DNA from 3 places in the Ochrobactrum sp. P6BSIII genome. Region 1 is predicted to be linked to each of the others. Evidence: predicted binding sites of a transcription regulator. Region 1 holds the regulator's gene; each other region holds the start of a gene.
The links. The regulator LexA, encoded in region 1, represses DNA repair genes until DNA is damaged. The targets are predictions, from matches to a motif close to TGTTCNNNNTGTGTTCNG.
Positions count from the first base shown of each region.

Region 1 (4,690 bases):
CTGATGGCAGCGCGAGAAGCATGCAGCCTGCCTGCTTTGCGCAAGGATTTCCTGTTCGACACCTATCAGGTCTATGAAGCGCGCAGCTGGGGTGCGGACTGCATTCTGATCATCCTCGCAAGCGTCGATGACGATCTGGCCAGGGCACTGGAAGAAACCGCTTTCGAACTCGGTATGGATGCGCTCCTCGAAGTGCATGACGAGGCCGAAATGGAACGTGCGCTCAAGCTTTCTTCGCGTCTGCTGGGCGTCAACAATCGCAACCTACGCACGTTTGAAGTCAGCCTGACCGTTTCCGAACGCCTGTCGAAAACGGCCCCTGCCGACCGTCTGCTGGTTGGCGAAAGCGGCATCTTCACCCATGACGATTGCCTGCGTCTGGAAAAGTCCGGCATCGGCACGTTCCTCATCGGCGAAAGCCTGATGCGCAAGGACGATGTTGCCGCCGCCACGCGCGAGCTTCTGACCGGCAAGGCTTAATGTCATGACCTCGGATGCGGCCAAGCTCACCCATCTCGACCAGACCGGCGCTGCCAATATGGTGGATGTCGGCGCCAAGGATGAGACGGAGCGGCAGGCCGTTGCCGAAGGCAGCGTGACCATGAAACCGGAAACGCTGGCGCTCATTCTGGCGGGCGATGCAGCCAAGGGCGATGTGATCGGCACAGCGCGTCTTGCAGGCATCATGGCTGCGAAAAGAACCGCCGACCTCATTCCGCTTTGCCATCCACTCATGCTGAGCAAGGTCGCGGTGGATATAGTCCCGGATCACGCATTGCCCGGTCTGCGCGTGCGTGCGCTTGCCAAACTGAACGGCCGCACTGGCGTTGAAATGGAAGCGCTCACAGCCGTTTCCGTGACGTGCCTGACGATCTATGACATGGCCAAGGCTGTCGATCGCCATATGGAAATCGGCAATATTCGCGTTGTGGAAAAGAGCGGTGGCAAGTCCGGCGACTGGAAGGTCTGAAGCGGCCTCACAAAACTGAGTTCGAGAGGAAATACGATGTCCCTTCTCCCGGTCGAAGATGCTCTGGCGCGTATACTCTCCTCCGCAGAACCGCATGGCCTTGAAACTCTTACGCTGAATGAAGCTGGCGGGCGCGTTGTTGCCCGCGCCGTCGAGGCCCGTTTCCTGCAACCACCTTTCGACTGCTCGGCCATGGATGGCTATGCGCTGATAGCGCCTGCAGAAATCGCCTATCCCCTTCAGTTGACCATTATCGGTGAATCCGCTGCTGGCAAGCGTTTCGAAGGCTCCCTGCTGCCCGGACAGGCCGTGCGCATTTTCACCGGCGCGCCGATACCTGAAGCCGCTGATACGATTGTCATTCAGGAACATACCGAACGTTCCGGCGATCAGCTGACCATTCTGGAAGGCATCGAACCCGGACGGCATATCCGCCGGGCCGGTCTCGATTTTGCTCCCGGCAAGACCGTCATACCGGTCGGTCGCGAACTGGACGCACCCGCCCTGTCACTGGCTGCTGCAAGCGGCAATCCATCGCTCGATGTGTTTCGCAAACCGCGCATTTCCATATTGGCTACCGGCGATGAACTTGTTCCGCCCGGAGCCACGACCGGACCGGACCAGATCGTCGCTTCGAACAGTGTGGGCATTGCCGAAATCGTGCGCCGCGCTGGCGGCTACTCCGAAGATATGGGCATCATTCCGGACGATCCGACACAGATTGAATCGGCTATTGCCAGCGCTCTGAACAGTGGAACCGATATTCTGGTGACCGTTGGCGGCGCATCGGTCGGTGATCGCGATTACATGCATAGTGCTCTACGCAATTGCGGTGTCGATCTCGGTTTCTGGAAAATCGCCATGCGTCCCGGAAAACCACTTATGTACGGGCGCAAGACTGTCGACGGCAGCACCGTCCATGTGATAGGCCTGCCCGGAAACCCGGTTTCAAGCCTCGTTTGCAGCCTCGTTTTTCTTCGCCCGCTGATCGCGAAACTTGCAGGCACCGATCTGACGGCAGATATCCGCCCTGCGAAACTCGGTCAGGCGATGCCTGCCAATGACCATCGGCGCGATTTTGTACGCGCCACGGTCGAATCGCAAAGCGATGGAACGCTGCTGGCAACACCATTTCCAGTACAGGATTCGTCCATGCTGACAGCCCTCGTCGGCTCCAATGCATTGCTCATTCGTGACGAAAATGCCCCGGCAGCAGATGCAGGCAGTTCGTGCCGCGTGCTTATGCTACGTTAAAAAGCACCAGAATGGTCACTTTTGCTGCCTCGAAACAACGCGAAGCAAAAGCCACAATGGATTGAAAATAAAACGCTTCCTTGGATAAGGACCGGCCCGTCACGGGGCCCTGTGAACGTTCCGGCAACAAGCCGCCAGCCCGTTAATCATTTTAAAACCATTGCAGAACAAGACTGGAACATATAGTGTTCGTTCTGGTTTTGTTTTTCTCGATTCTTATCTGGTCGGAGGGTGTCGCGCATGTTGACCCGTAAGCAGCACGAGCTTCTGCTGTTCATTCATGATCGTCTGAAAGAAACAGGTATTCCGCCATCTTTTGACGAAATGAAGGAAGCGCTCGACCTTGCTTCCAAGTCGGGCATTCATCGGCTGATCACCGCTCTGGAAGAACGGGGCTTCATTCGCAGGCTGCCGAACCGGGCACGTGCGCTGGAAGTGCTTCGCCTGCCGGATTCGATTGCACCGGGACTGAACGCGCAGAAGAAATTTGCGCCGAGCGTCATCGAAGGCAGCCTGGGCAAGGCCCCTCCTGCACCGGTGCAGCCGTTACGCTCCGCACCTGTTGCGACCAATGATGATGTTTCGGCGACCGTATCGGTACCGGTCATGGGTCGCATCGCCGCCGGTGTGCCGATCTCAGCCATTCAAAGCCAGACGCATTCGCTCAGCCTCCCCCCGGAGATGATTGGTGCGGGCGAACATTATGCGCTGGAGGTCAAGGGCGACTCGATGATCGAAGCCGGGATTTTCGATGGCGATACAGTCATCATCAAGCGCGGCGATATCGCCAACCCGGGTGAAATCGTTGTCGCACTGGTTGATGATGAAGAAGCAACCTTGAAGCGGTTCCGCCGCAAGGGCGCATCTATTGCGCTTGAAGCCGCAAACCCAGCTTATGAAACACGTATCTTCGGCCCAGACCGCGTTCGCGTGCAGGGCAAGCTGGTCGGATTGATCCGCCGGTACTGATCGTTAGGTCCGAAAATGGAACCGCGTTTTCGGACGGACATGCGCAAAATGCGGCTTGAACCGCCGACTAGTTGAATTGCAACGCGCTCAAAACACTATTATCATTCGCATCTGCCCGGCCCCTGATCGTCAGTGGCCAGGCATTGCGTTTCTGCCTTTTGAGTAGGCTGCTTCTTCTTATATTCCCGATCAGGTAAGCCACGTGCCGCGCGCGAATAGAGCCGGAACAGATGCCACGGACGCCGTGGCTCATCGATGGCGAAAGCTAGCCTGTCGTCATAACGCGGATCGGTAAAATTGCGCCGCTGAGGTGTGCTGTCGTTTACGGACGTCAGATCGCCAGCAAGAGCCACGATAGAATTGCCGGTCGTGTCTTTCTTGTCGCCAAGTCTCATCTCCACTGTGCCTCGCAACGCCAGATCACGGCGGTTGATGACGAGCCTCTTTTGATGTGCACATCCCGGTATTTTCCCGGCTATCGCGAGGATAACGATATCACCGACATCGCAAGCGACGTCCTGAACGGCAGGATCAGCCGTATAGGCCAGTACACGCCCATCGCGTAATGTAATCGCGCATAATTCGTCTTCGCAGATAAAGCCGTCAGTCGGTATTCCGCGAAGCCTGTCTTTTGCGTGCTGTGGTATCAGGAATTGCGTTGCGAGATAGGCTGTTTTCCAGTTGTCTATTGTGAACTTTGACGGCCTGTCGCGGTTCACAGCAAAACGCCCATCGGGCAGACGAACCCCAACCAGCTTTGCATCTTCGGATATCACAACATCTGGAAACGGCTCGTGCACGAAGGCAATAAATCCCGCCAAAACAAATAGTAACGCCAGAATCTTGAATCGCGTTGTGAACAATACAGCGATCACGAGCGCTATGGTCCAGAATGCGAGCGCTGCTATCGGCATCGCTCCCGGATTGCCATCAGGCGACCATGACGCGATCATGCTCGCAAGGGTGCGGACAATCCAGATACCAGACCCGGCAATGGTCAATGGCAGCCAATCTAGGCCAAGTGGCATCAATACGAGGCCCAGAACGGAAAAAGGCATGACCAGTGTGGCGATCACCGGATCGGCCAGCACATTGCCGATCAGCCCGAACGGTGCGGTATTGTTGAAATGATAGGCGGCGAAAATGCCGCTCGCAATTCCTGCCACAAGCGATGTCCCGGCAGCAGCAATAGCTGATTTAACAACCTTCATTGGCAAACCGGCCGCTGGCGAAGCCGCACGCCTCTCCACATGCTGCAATTTTTTGGCTTTACGCGCTCCCCACCACGCATAGCCAGCAATCAGCGCCGCCGTTGCCGAATAGGACATCTGGAAACTCGGCCCGAGTATTTCATGCGGTGAGATTGCTATTGTCACCACACCGGCGACTGCCACATTGCGCATGCTGAGTGCAGCGCGGTCAAACAGCAATGCGCTAAGCATGACGGCGATCATCACATAGCTGCGCTGGGCTGCAACGTCGGCACCAGACATGGCG
Region 1 is NZ_JACGXB010000020.1:10,018-14,707, reverse strand. Features, by position in the region: gene trpC (indole-3-glycerol phosphate synthase TrpC) at 1-480, shown strand, start outside; gene moaC (cyclic pyranopterin monophosphate synthase MoaC) at 485-970, shown strand; gene FHW00_RS21405 (molybdopterin molybdotransferase MoeA) at 1,007-2,224, shown strand; gene lexA (transcriptional repressor LexA) at 2,465-3,193, shown strand; gene FHW00_RS21395 (ComEC/Rec2 family competence protein) at 3,295-4,690, opposite strand, start outside.

Region 2 (4,690 bases), on a different contig from region 1:
GGTGAAACCGTGCCAACCGATGCCCTTTTCCCAAGCCGGATAGTTTGCGACCACGGCGTCGGCGTTAAACTTGTCGCCATCCGTGAAGACCACATCTTTGCGCAAACGGAAAGTAATCGTTTTGCGATCTTCGGACTCGCTCCAGTTCGTGGCAAGCCAGGGCTTGATTTGCCCGTCATCGCTGTAGCTCACGAGGTAATCGAAAACCTGCCGAGAAAGATAGGCCTGTTGGACCCACCCGCCCCATAAGCATGGCGGTTCCTGTTCATGGACGTAGGTGATCGTGCCGCCAGGGATGCGATTGGGATCATCCGCGCCGGTGGCGGCGATCGCACCCGTGGACAGGAGATTGGTAAGCGGCAGTATCGCAATTGTCAGCACGGATGCGAAAATGTTCGCCGTATTCGTCTTCTTCATAATGTCTGCTCGTGAATTGATGAAATCGTAATGATCAAAGCGCCGGTTCGGGCGATTTCGTATTCGTTCGTGACTTGAGGCTGAGCTTGCGGGCATGGTGCGCTTCAGGCAGGCGATCACCGTTGCGAAAGAGTTTTTCGCGAAGCGTGCCGGGAGCGTATTCCGTCTGTGCAAGACCACGGGCTTGAAGGACAGGAACAACGTTATCGACCCACTCGTCCCACCAACCAAGCGTGGTGATTGGCACGACGTTGAAACCGTCGACGCCTGCGTCAGCCCAGCGCTGAACCTCATCGGCAATTTGATCCGGCGTGCCGGCAAAGCGACCGGGCAGCAGCGCAGTCTTGACGAGATGCTCGCCCCAGGTCGCGTCCAGGTCGAGGTTCGGATTGGCGTCCAAAATGCGCCGGAAGCCGCTGCGCACATGCTCACTGGTGTCGTAGCGGTGTTTCAGTTCGCCGAGCGTTGTATCAGGGGAAATACTGAAATAGTCGATGCCGCTGCCGCCACTCAGAAAAGCTTGCAATGCATCGAAATCCGTATTGTCATGGAGATAGGACTGCTTGCGCTTCGCCTCTTCCTCGGTCGAGCCAATTACTGTCGAAAGCGTGACGATTTTCTTTAGCGAACGCGGATCGCGGCCATTTTGCGTCAAGAGCTTGTCAAGAATCTCAATATCGCGTCGGGCCGCTTCCGGCGTAGCCGATGGTAAAAAGGTCACCTCAGCGTTTCGCACCGCGAATTCACGACCTGCGGTCGAGTTGCCCGCCTGGAACAATACCGGCGTACGCTGCGGGGAAGGTTCAACAATATGCGGACCGGCCACGCGATACCGCTCACCGACGTGATCGATACGGTGAATGCGGTCGCGGTCGAAGAAGCGGTTGGTGGCCGCGTCGTGCAGGATGGCGCCCTCTTCCCAGGAATGCTCCCAGAGCTTGTAGGTCACATCGAGATATTCCTGCGCCCAGCCATAGCGGTCGTCATGCGGGGTGATGGTGTCGTAGCCGAAATTCTGGAAGCCATTGGTCAGATAGCTGGTGACAATGTTCCAGCCAACACGCCCATTCGTGTAGTGGTCAAGAGACGATAGCTGACGGGCGAAGGCAAATGGATGGGCCTGGATGATGTTGCTGGTGACAGCCAAACCAAGATGCTCGGTGGCCAGCCCAAGCGCCGAGAGAATAGTGATCGGGTCGGCAGACGGAAACTGTGAACCGGCCCGGATCGTGTGTTCGAAATCGTACACACCGGAAACGTCGGCAATGAACAACGTGTCCAAGCGACCGCGCTCAAGGGTCTTCACAACATCTATATAGGGTTCCAGCTTCGAGTAGCCGTACTGCACTTGGCCCTCAGGTGTCCGCCAGTAGCCGTGGGCGTGGTGATTTGGTGTGAGATGGAGAAAACCATTATAGATCAGGGGGCGGGACATCAGCGTGCCTTTATCAGTCGAGCGAATGCTCCAATCCGCAATGAAGCATTGCTGCCCAGTCAGACGGAAAGGGTGACATTTGAGAGATCACAATTGGCGGACCCGGCCGACAGCGCTGTCCAAATGAGGTTACGAGGTCCGATCCCCGCTAGCCGCGTTTTGTCAGTGTGCCAGAGGGCATAGACGCATATTAAGTACTGTCGGTGAGCACATAAGAGCTATTTTTCTAAAATACATAAAATCTCTAGAAATTATAGTTTCATCAGATTCTGATCCCATAATCGGGAGCCGGCGGGGAAGCATCGCCAAAGGCACAAGCAAGCATGTTCCCTTTTTGTTTCGAATGCTCTAATAAAGCACGCATGGACATGTCAGCCGATTATCCGCGGTCCGGTGTTCAAAATCATTCATGCGTGACGAGGACATATGGCAGCGGCCCATCTGGAAAAACTGAATGATCGCCAGCGAGAAGCGGTCGAACATGGCGTCGCCATGCCGGATGGTACGATCGGCGGTCCACTTTTGATCATCGCGGGTGCTGGATCGGGCAAGACGAACACCTTGGCGCATCGTGTCGCTCACCTGATCGTCAATGGCGCTGATCCGCGCCGGATATTGTTGATGACATTCTCGCGTCGCGCGGCATCCGAAATGGCCGGGCGTGTCCAGCGTATCTGCAAACAGGTGCTTGGCGATCATTCGTCCGTCATGACGGACGCTCTGGCCTGGGCGGGAACATTTCATGGAATGGGCGCGCGTCTTTTGCGCATTTACGCCCAACAGATCGGACTCAGCGCCGACTTTACCATTCATGACCGAGAAGACAGCGCCGATCTCATGAACCTCATTCGTCATGAACTGGGTTTCTCGAAAATGGAAAGCCGCTTTCCAACCAAGGGCACGTGTCTGGCAATCTATTCGCGGGTCGTCAATTCCGAGAGTACAATCGGCGCGGTTTTAAAGAACGCCTATCCTTTTGCTCTTGGCTGGGAAGAGCAGTTGAAACAGCTTTTTTCCGCCTATGTTGAAGCCAAACAGCATCAAAATGTGCTCGATTATGATGATCTCCTGCTTTACTGGGCGCAGATGATGTCGGATGCCGCGCTTGCCGAGGATGTCAGTCATCGTTTCGACCATGTTCTGGTTGATGAATATCAGGACACAAACCGCCTTCAGGCATCGATCCTGTTGGCGCTGAAACCGAGCGGGCATGGTCTGACGGTTGTTGGTGATGATGCGCAGTCGATCTATTCCTTCCGCGCAGCAACCATTCACAACATCCTCGACTTTCCCAAGGAATTTTCTCCAAAGCCAGCCGACGTCATCACGCTCGACCGCAATTATCGTTCAACACAGCCGATCCTTGCTGCCGCGAATGGAGTGATCAGTCTCGCCCGCGAGCGTTTCACCAAGAACCTCTGGACCGATCGTCAATCGGAACAACGGCCTATGCTTGTGACGGTTCGGGACGAGAGCGATCAGGCAAACTATATTGTCGAGCAGGTCCTGGCGAACCGTGAGGTGGGCGTCAGGCTCAAACAGCAGGCCGTGCTGTTTCGCACGTCAAGTCATAGTGGCGCTTTGGAAGTCGAACTTACCCGTCGCAACATCCCCTTCGTGAAATTCGGCGGTCTGAAATTCCTCGACAGTGCGCATGTGAAAGACCTGCTCGCTACATTGAGGTTTGCGCAGAATCCGCGCGACCGTGTTGCGGGCTTCCGCCTTTTGCAGATGCTACCTGGCGTTGGCCCCCAAACGGCTGGCAGGATTCTTGACACCATTGCCCTGGACCCGGAACCTTTACAGTCGCTTGCAGAAATTCCGCCACCGCCAAGAAGTGGAGACGACTGGCCAGCTTTTATTGATCTCCTCTCCAGCCTTCGAAAAGCCGAGGGTGGTTGGCCGGGAGAAATTGGCCTGGCGCGCGTCTGGTACGAGCCCCACCTTGAACGTCTTCATGAAGACCACGATACACGGAAGGCGGATCTGGTTCAGCTCGAACAGATAGCCAGCGGCTATCCGAACCGTGAGCGCTTTCTCACCGAACTGACGCTTGATCCACCGGATGCGACGAGCGATCAGGCTGGAGTGCCGCTTCTTGATGAAGACTACCTCATCCTTTCCACCATTCATTCCGCCAAAGGTCAGGAGTGGCGCTCCGTTTACATGCTCAACGTCGTTGACGGCTGTATGCCCTCTGATCTGGGGGCGGGAACGACGGCGGAGTTGGAAGAGGAACGTCGCCTTCTTTATGTCGGCATGACGCGGGCCCGTGACAATCTCGCTCTCATTACACCGCAACGTTTTTTTACCTATGGGCAAAATGCGAAGGGCGACCGGCATGTTTATGCCGCGCGAACACGGTTCATCCCAGCCACGCTTCTTAATCTGTTTGAGATGATAAGCTGGCCAAAAGTTGCAGCAACCGCCAGCGAAGGCAGCGCGCGCAATGTCCGCATCGACGTCGGCGCACGGATGCGAAGCATGTGGAAGTGATGTTCCGCGTTCCGTCCATTTCATACCCTTCGAGCTCATGAATGAGGGAACAATCGAATTTTCTGTCCGTTTAAGCCCCGCGGAAGACACAGGATAGGCTTTGGCCTAGCTCGCTTCGGTCAGCACAGATTTCTTCAGGAGGATTGGAAAATGCCCAAATTCATCACTATCGGTTATGGCGACCGGGCCGGATACGATCGGACGTCACAAAAAGTCCGAAACGCTGCTCACGAACAAGACGCCACGCTCATCTCCGAAGGAGCGTTAATTGGCATAGCGGGCAGGCCAGTTCAAGTACGCAATCACAATGGGACTGGTGTGGAAACGCAGGAAGGACCATTT
Region 2 is NZ_JACGXB010000027.1:11,493-16,182, forward strand. Features, by position in the region: gene FHW00_RS23370 (ABC transporter substrate-binding protein) at 1-417, opposite strand, end outside; gene FHW00_RS23375 (NtaA/DmoA family FMN-dependent monooxygenase) at 452-1,852, opposite strand; gene FHW00_RS23380 (ATP-dependent helicase) at 2,279-4,348, shown strand; gene FHW00_RS23385 (YciI family protein) at 4,499-4,690, shown strand, end outside.
Region 2: FHW00_RS23380 (ATP-dependent helicase) is a predicted target of LexA. The motif match lies at 2,177-2,194, and genes of this name have one in related genera.

Region 3 (4,690 bases), on a different contig from region 1:
TGGACATCACGTCTTTTGGCGTGCCTTGTGCGATCACCTTGCCGCCATGGACACCGGCAGCCGGACCGATATCCACCACATAGTCCGCCGTCAGGATGGCGTCTTCGTCATGCTCCACCACGATGACCGTATTGCCGAGATCGCGCAGATGACGAAGCGTGTCCAGCAGGCGGGCATTATCGCGCTGATGCAGGCCGATGGACGGCTCGTCCAGCACATAGAGAACGCCCGTCAGACCAGAGCCGATCTGGGAGGCGAGGCGGATACGCTGGCTTTCACCACCCGATAGCGTGCCTGAATTACGCGCCAATGTCAGATAATCGAGGCCGACATCATTGAGGAACTGCAGGCGCTCGCGGATTTCCTTGAGGATGCGCGCTGCAATTTCCCGCTGCTTGTCGTTGAAGCTGCCATCGACATCGCGGAACCAGGCATCAGCCTTGCGGATCGACATTTCGGTAATTTCGCCGATATGCTTCATACCGATTTTCACGGCCAGCGCTTCCGGCTTCAGGCGATAGCCGTTGCAAGCCGGGCAGGGCGTCGAAGACATGAAGCGTTCAATCTCTTCACGCGACCAGGCAGAATCAGTTTCCTTCCAGCGGCGCTCGAGATTGGGAATGACGCCTTCAAAAGGCTTCGTGGTCTGATAAGAACGCAGGCCGTCGTCATACTGGAAGGTGATTTCCTTGCCGTCTGTGCCGTAAAGAATGGCGTGCTGCGATTCCTTGGACAGATCAGACCAGCGAGTACCAACCTTGAAGCCATAGGCCTTGCCCAGCGCTTCCAGCGTCTGATTGTAATAAGGCGAGGACGACCGCGCCCAAGGCGCAATCGCTCCGTCTTTCAACGCAGCGCTTTCATCGGGAACAATCAGATTCGGATCGATGGCTTGCTGTGTACCGAGACCGTCGCAGGTCGGGCAGGCGCCAAAGGGATTGTTGAACGAGAAAAGACGCGGCTCGATTTCCGGAATGGTGAAGCCGGAAACAGGGCAGGCGAATTTTTCAGAGAACAGAATGCGTTCGTGGGTCTCGTTGGCCGACTTGTTGGCTGCACCACCTTCCGCCGTTTCTTCGGGTGGCAACGGCTTGTCGGCGAATTCTGCGATAGCCAGACCTTCGGCGAGCTTCAGACAGGTTTCGAGACTGTCCGCAAGGCGCGAGGTGAGGTCAGGACGCACGACAACGCGGTCGACCACCACATCGATATCGTGCTTGTATTTCTTGTCGAGTGCCGGAGCATCGGCAATCTCATAGAACGTGCCGTCAACCTTGACGCGCTGAAAACCCTTCTTGAGAAGCTCCGCCAGTTCCTTCTTGTACTCGCCTTTACGCCCGCGCACGATTGGCGCCAGAATGTACAGACGCGTACCTTCTTCCAGCGCGATGATGCGATCGACCATCTGGCTGACGGTCTGGCTTTCGATGGGGAGACCGGTCGCTGGCGAATAGGGCACGCCCACACGCGCGAAAAGAAGGCGCATATAGTCGTAGATTTCCGTAACGGTGCCGACAGTCGAGCGCGGATTGCGGCTCGTCGTCTTCTGTTCGATGGAAATGGCAGGCGACAGACCGTCGATCTGGTCCACATCCGGCTTCTGCATCATTTCCAGAAACTGGCGCGCATAGGCCGAGAGGCTTTCCACGTAGCGGCGCTGGCCTTCTGCATAAATGGTGTCGAAGGCAAGCGACGACTTGCCCGAGCCGGAAAGGCCCGTCATGACGATCAGCTTGTCGCGTGGCAAATCCAGATCGACATTTTTAAGATTGTGCTCGCGCGCGCCACGTATGGAAATGAATTTCTGATCGCTCATTCCGCGTCCTGCCTGCTTCGTGATGCCATGGATAGACTGGCTTCGGCTCTGATGCTGCCGCGCCAATCCCGTAATATGGGGCGACGCCCTCCAAAGAAGAAGGGGGTAGGTCATCCTAATTTGCGCTCTTGTAGCACCGGAACAAATATCGAACAACCAGCCTTCTGATAGGCGATACGAAATGTGAACGCAAGAGCGTTGACTGTCACTCCTGACAGGAGCACACTTTGGTTACTCGCTGCTAGCGGAGAGGTATTGCGGAGGGATGACGCGATATCGGCAAGAGGTTCGCAGGAAGCGGGAAAATCCGGTAGGGAGGTAAAGGAGCATGAGTCCACCTGACTACACTGCCTAGCTTTCACACAGATGAAAGCACAGTCGATCTTGGTCGCGGATGCATTTTTTCGCAAGGAACCATGCATCGTTGATAAGAAGTTCGATTGCCGACAATTTATATATGCGCGGAAAACGAATGGCCGCGCGCCTTCGAGTTCCGAAAGATTTTGTCGACGAATTAATGCCGACATACGAGCTTTGCTCAAACCCCAAGCCCCGCGCGCCAAAGAAACAGTGAGCGGCGGGGCTTTTTCTTGTCGAGATGACCGGTGCAAGGTTGTTGGAGTTCGGCTGGACCAACGAGTGGTTTTTAAAGCTCAGAAAGCCGCATAAATTTACCCACACAGTTTTCTGAAAATTGGGAGAGGAGCAGTTTTTGATGATGCAAAATGCTTGCATTTTGAACAAAACAAGAACATAAACTCTGTGGACATTGACATTTCGCTGTACTGGAATTGAGCGCTCCACGCGTCAGTCCTGTAAGGTAAATGAATGAGTTTCAGGTGATGGCGCAATTCATGCGCCTGATCCTTCTTTTGGTAAGCGCTCTTGTCGGGGTAGAAATATCCGAAGAGACGCGAATGAGACCCGGAGTGGATTTTCGATGGCTGGTAGCGTCAATAAGGTCATTCTGGTCGGCAATCTTGGTGCCGATCCGGAAATTCGTCGTCTGAACTCAGGCGATGTGGTTGCCAATCTGCGTATTGCGACATCGGAAAGCTGGCGTGATCGTCAGTCTGGCGAACGCAAGGACCGCACCGAATGGCACAGCGTTGTCATTTTCAACGAAAACCTTGCCAAGGTCGCAGAACAGTATCTGAAAAAAGGCGCCAAGGTTTATATCGAAGGCGCGCTCCAGACCCGCAAGTGGCAGGACCAGAACGGCAACGAGCGTTATTCGACGGAAGTTGTGTTGCAGAAGTTCCGTGGCGAGCTTCAGATGCTCGACAGCCGTGGCGAAGGCGGCGATCAGGGCCGTTCGTTTGACCGTGGCAGCAGCGGCGGTGGACGCAACCAGATGTCGGATTATTCCGGCGGCGGTGATTTCGGTTCGTCCGGCCCGTCTTCTTCGGGCGGCGGCGGTGGCGGCGGTTTCTCCCGCGATCTCGACGACGAAATTCCATTTTGATGAATTTGACGGGCGCTTTAAGCGCCCGTTTCATTTTGGCTTGATTGTCTTTTAAATCAGAACATTATGTATTCGTGTTATCTCTCTGATTAGTAATATTATTTATGATTTCATTCGCTTGGTAAGTCTCGATTGAAAACTCCATACGGTCAGCAGAAAAGCGGGTCAGCGAATACTGGATCGGGTGACCATCTGTGTCGACATTGATGGCACGTGCCATCAGTACAATGGCCCCAGGTGAAAGCTTTAGATGTTTCAGATCATCTGAATCAGCATGTTGGGCCGATATGGTTGTCGATTTACGGAAATAATCCTCGATACCTGCCTTCCGGAGCGCCCAGGTAATGGATCCATTTTCAGCATAGTCGGCGGCAAAATCGGGAAAACGCGCCGTATCCACCCAATGCGTTGCACGCGATACCGGCCGCCCATCCGCACTATGCGCGGTTTCAAGTTTTGTGATTTCGCTGCCGACAGCGATGCCCAAGGCGTCCGCTATGTCAGCACTCGCAACTTCGGTGCCGCTGCTGAGTAATATGCCTTTGACTTCGCTGGCCTGCGTGCCCAGCGATTGAGAAATACGGGTGCGCTGCCCGATCTGGTAGGTCAGGCGCTTGGCATTGGCGACAAATGTGCCGCGGCCCTGTTCAGCGCGGAGAACACCTTCCTGTGTCAGTGCCGCGATGGCGCTACGTACCGTATGACGGTTGACACCGAAACGATCCGCCAGTTCCATCTCGGCAGGCATGCGTGCACCGGACTGAAGTTTTCCGGCCATGATGTCGCCGCGTATTTCGTCGGCAATCTGCCGCCAGATCGCCACGCCGCTGTTTCGTTCAATTCGTTTGGTCTTTGTCATCAACCGTCATCGTCCTGTCATTGGCAGGGGGTAATAATTCTGTTATTGTATGGTTGTCTAGATAAATAGACAAATATACGAAGCAAGTCAACAGGATTGAAACAGGGCGGAAAAGCTCATGCAAACGACAGAGCCCAAGGCAGGCAAAGGCACTGCCGCCGGTGGGATCCACGCCTCGGCCAGCAATGACAAGTCCGGAAACGGTATGGCGCTTGATGTGATGCAGGCTGCACGTCAGGCCAGCATGGCAACGCTTGCGCAGGCGAGCGGCGAAGAGCTGAAAGCTTTCTGGCTGGAATGGTCGGACAAGCCCGATTTCGAAATTCTCCGTGGTCCGGAAACCGGACTGGTAATGCTGCGCGGCCGTATCGGCGGCGGCGGCGCGCCGTTCAATGTTGGTGAGGCGACGGTGACCCGCGCCACAGTGCGTCTGGCCGATGGTTCGGTCGGGCATTCCTATGCGCTCGGTCGCGATCAGGAAAAGGCGCGGCTGGCCGCTCTGTTCGATGCACTCTGGATCGACGAAGAGCGCCGCGACGCGGTGGAACGT
Region 3 is NZ_JACGXB010000004.1:316,401-321,090, forward strand. Features, by position in the region: gene uvrA (excinuclease ABC subunit UvrA) at 1-1,816, opposite strand, end outside; partial or broken gene FHW00_RS24520 (hypothetical protein) at 1,927-2,123, opposite strand; gene ssb (single-stranded DNA-binding protein) at 2,757-3,281, shown strand; gene phnF (phosphonate metabolism transcriptional regulator PhnF) at 3,346-4,143, opposite strand; gene phnG (phosphonate C-P lyase system protein PhnG) at 4,346-4,690, shown strand, end outside.
Region 3: ssb (single-stranded DNA-binding protein) is a predicted target of LexA. The motif match lies at 2,553-2,570, and genes of this name have one in related genera.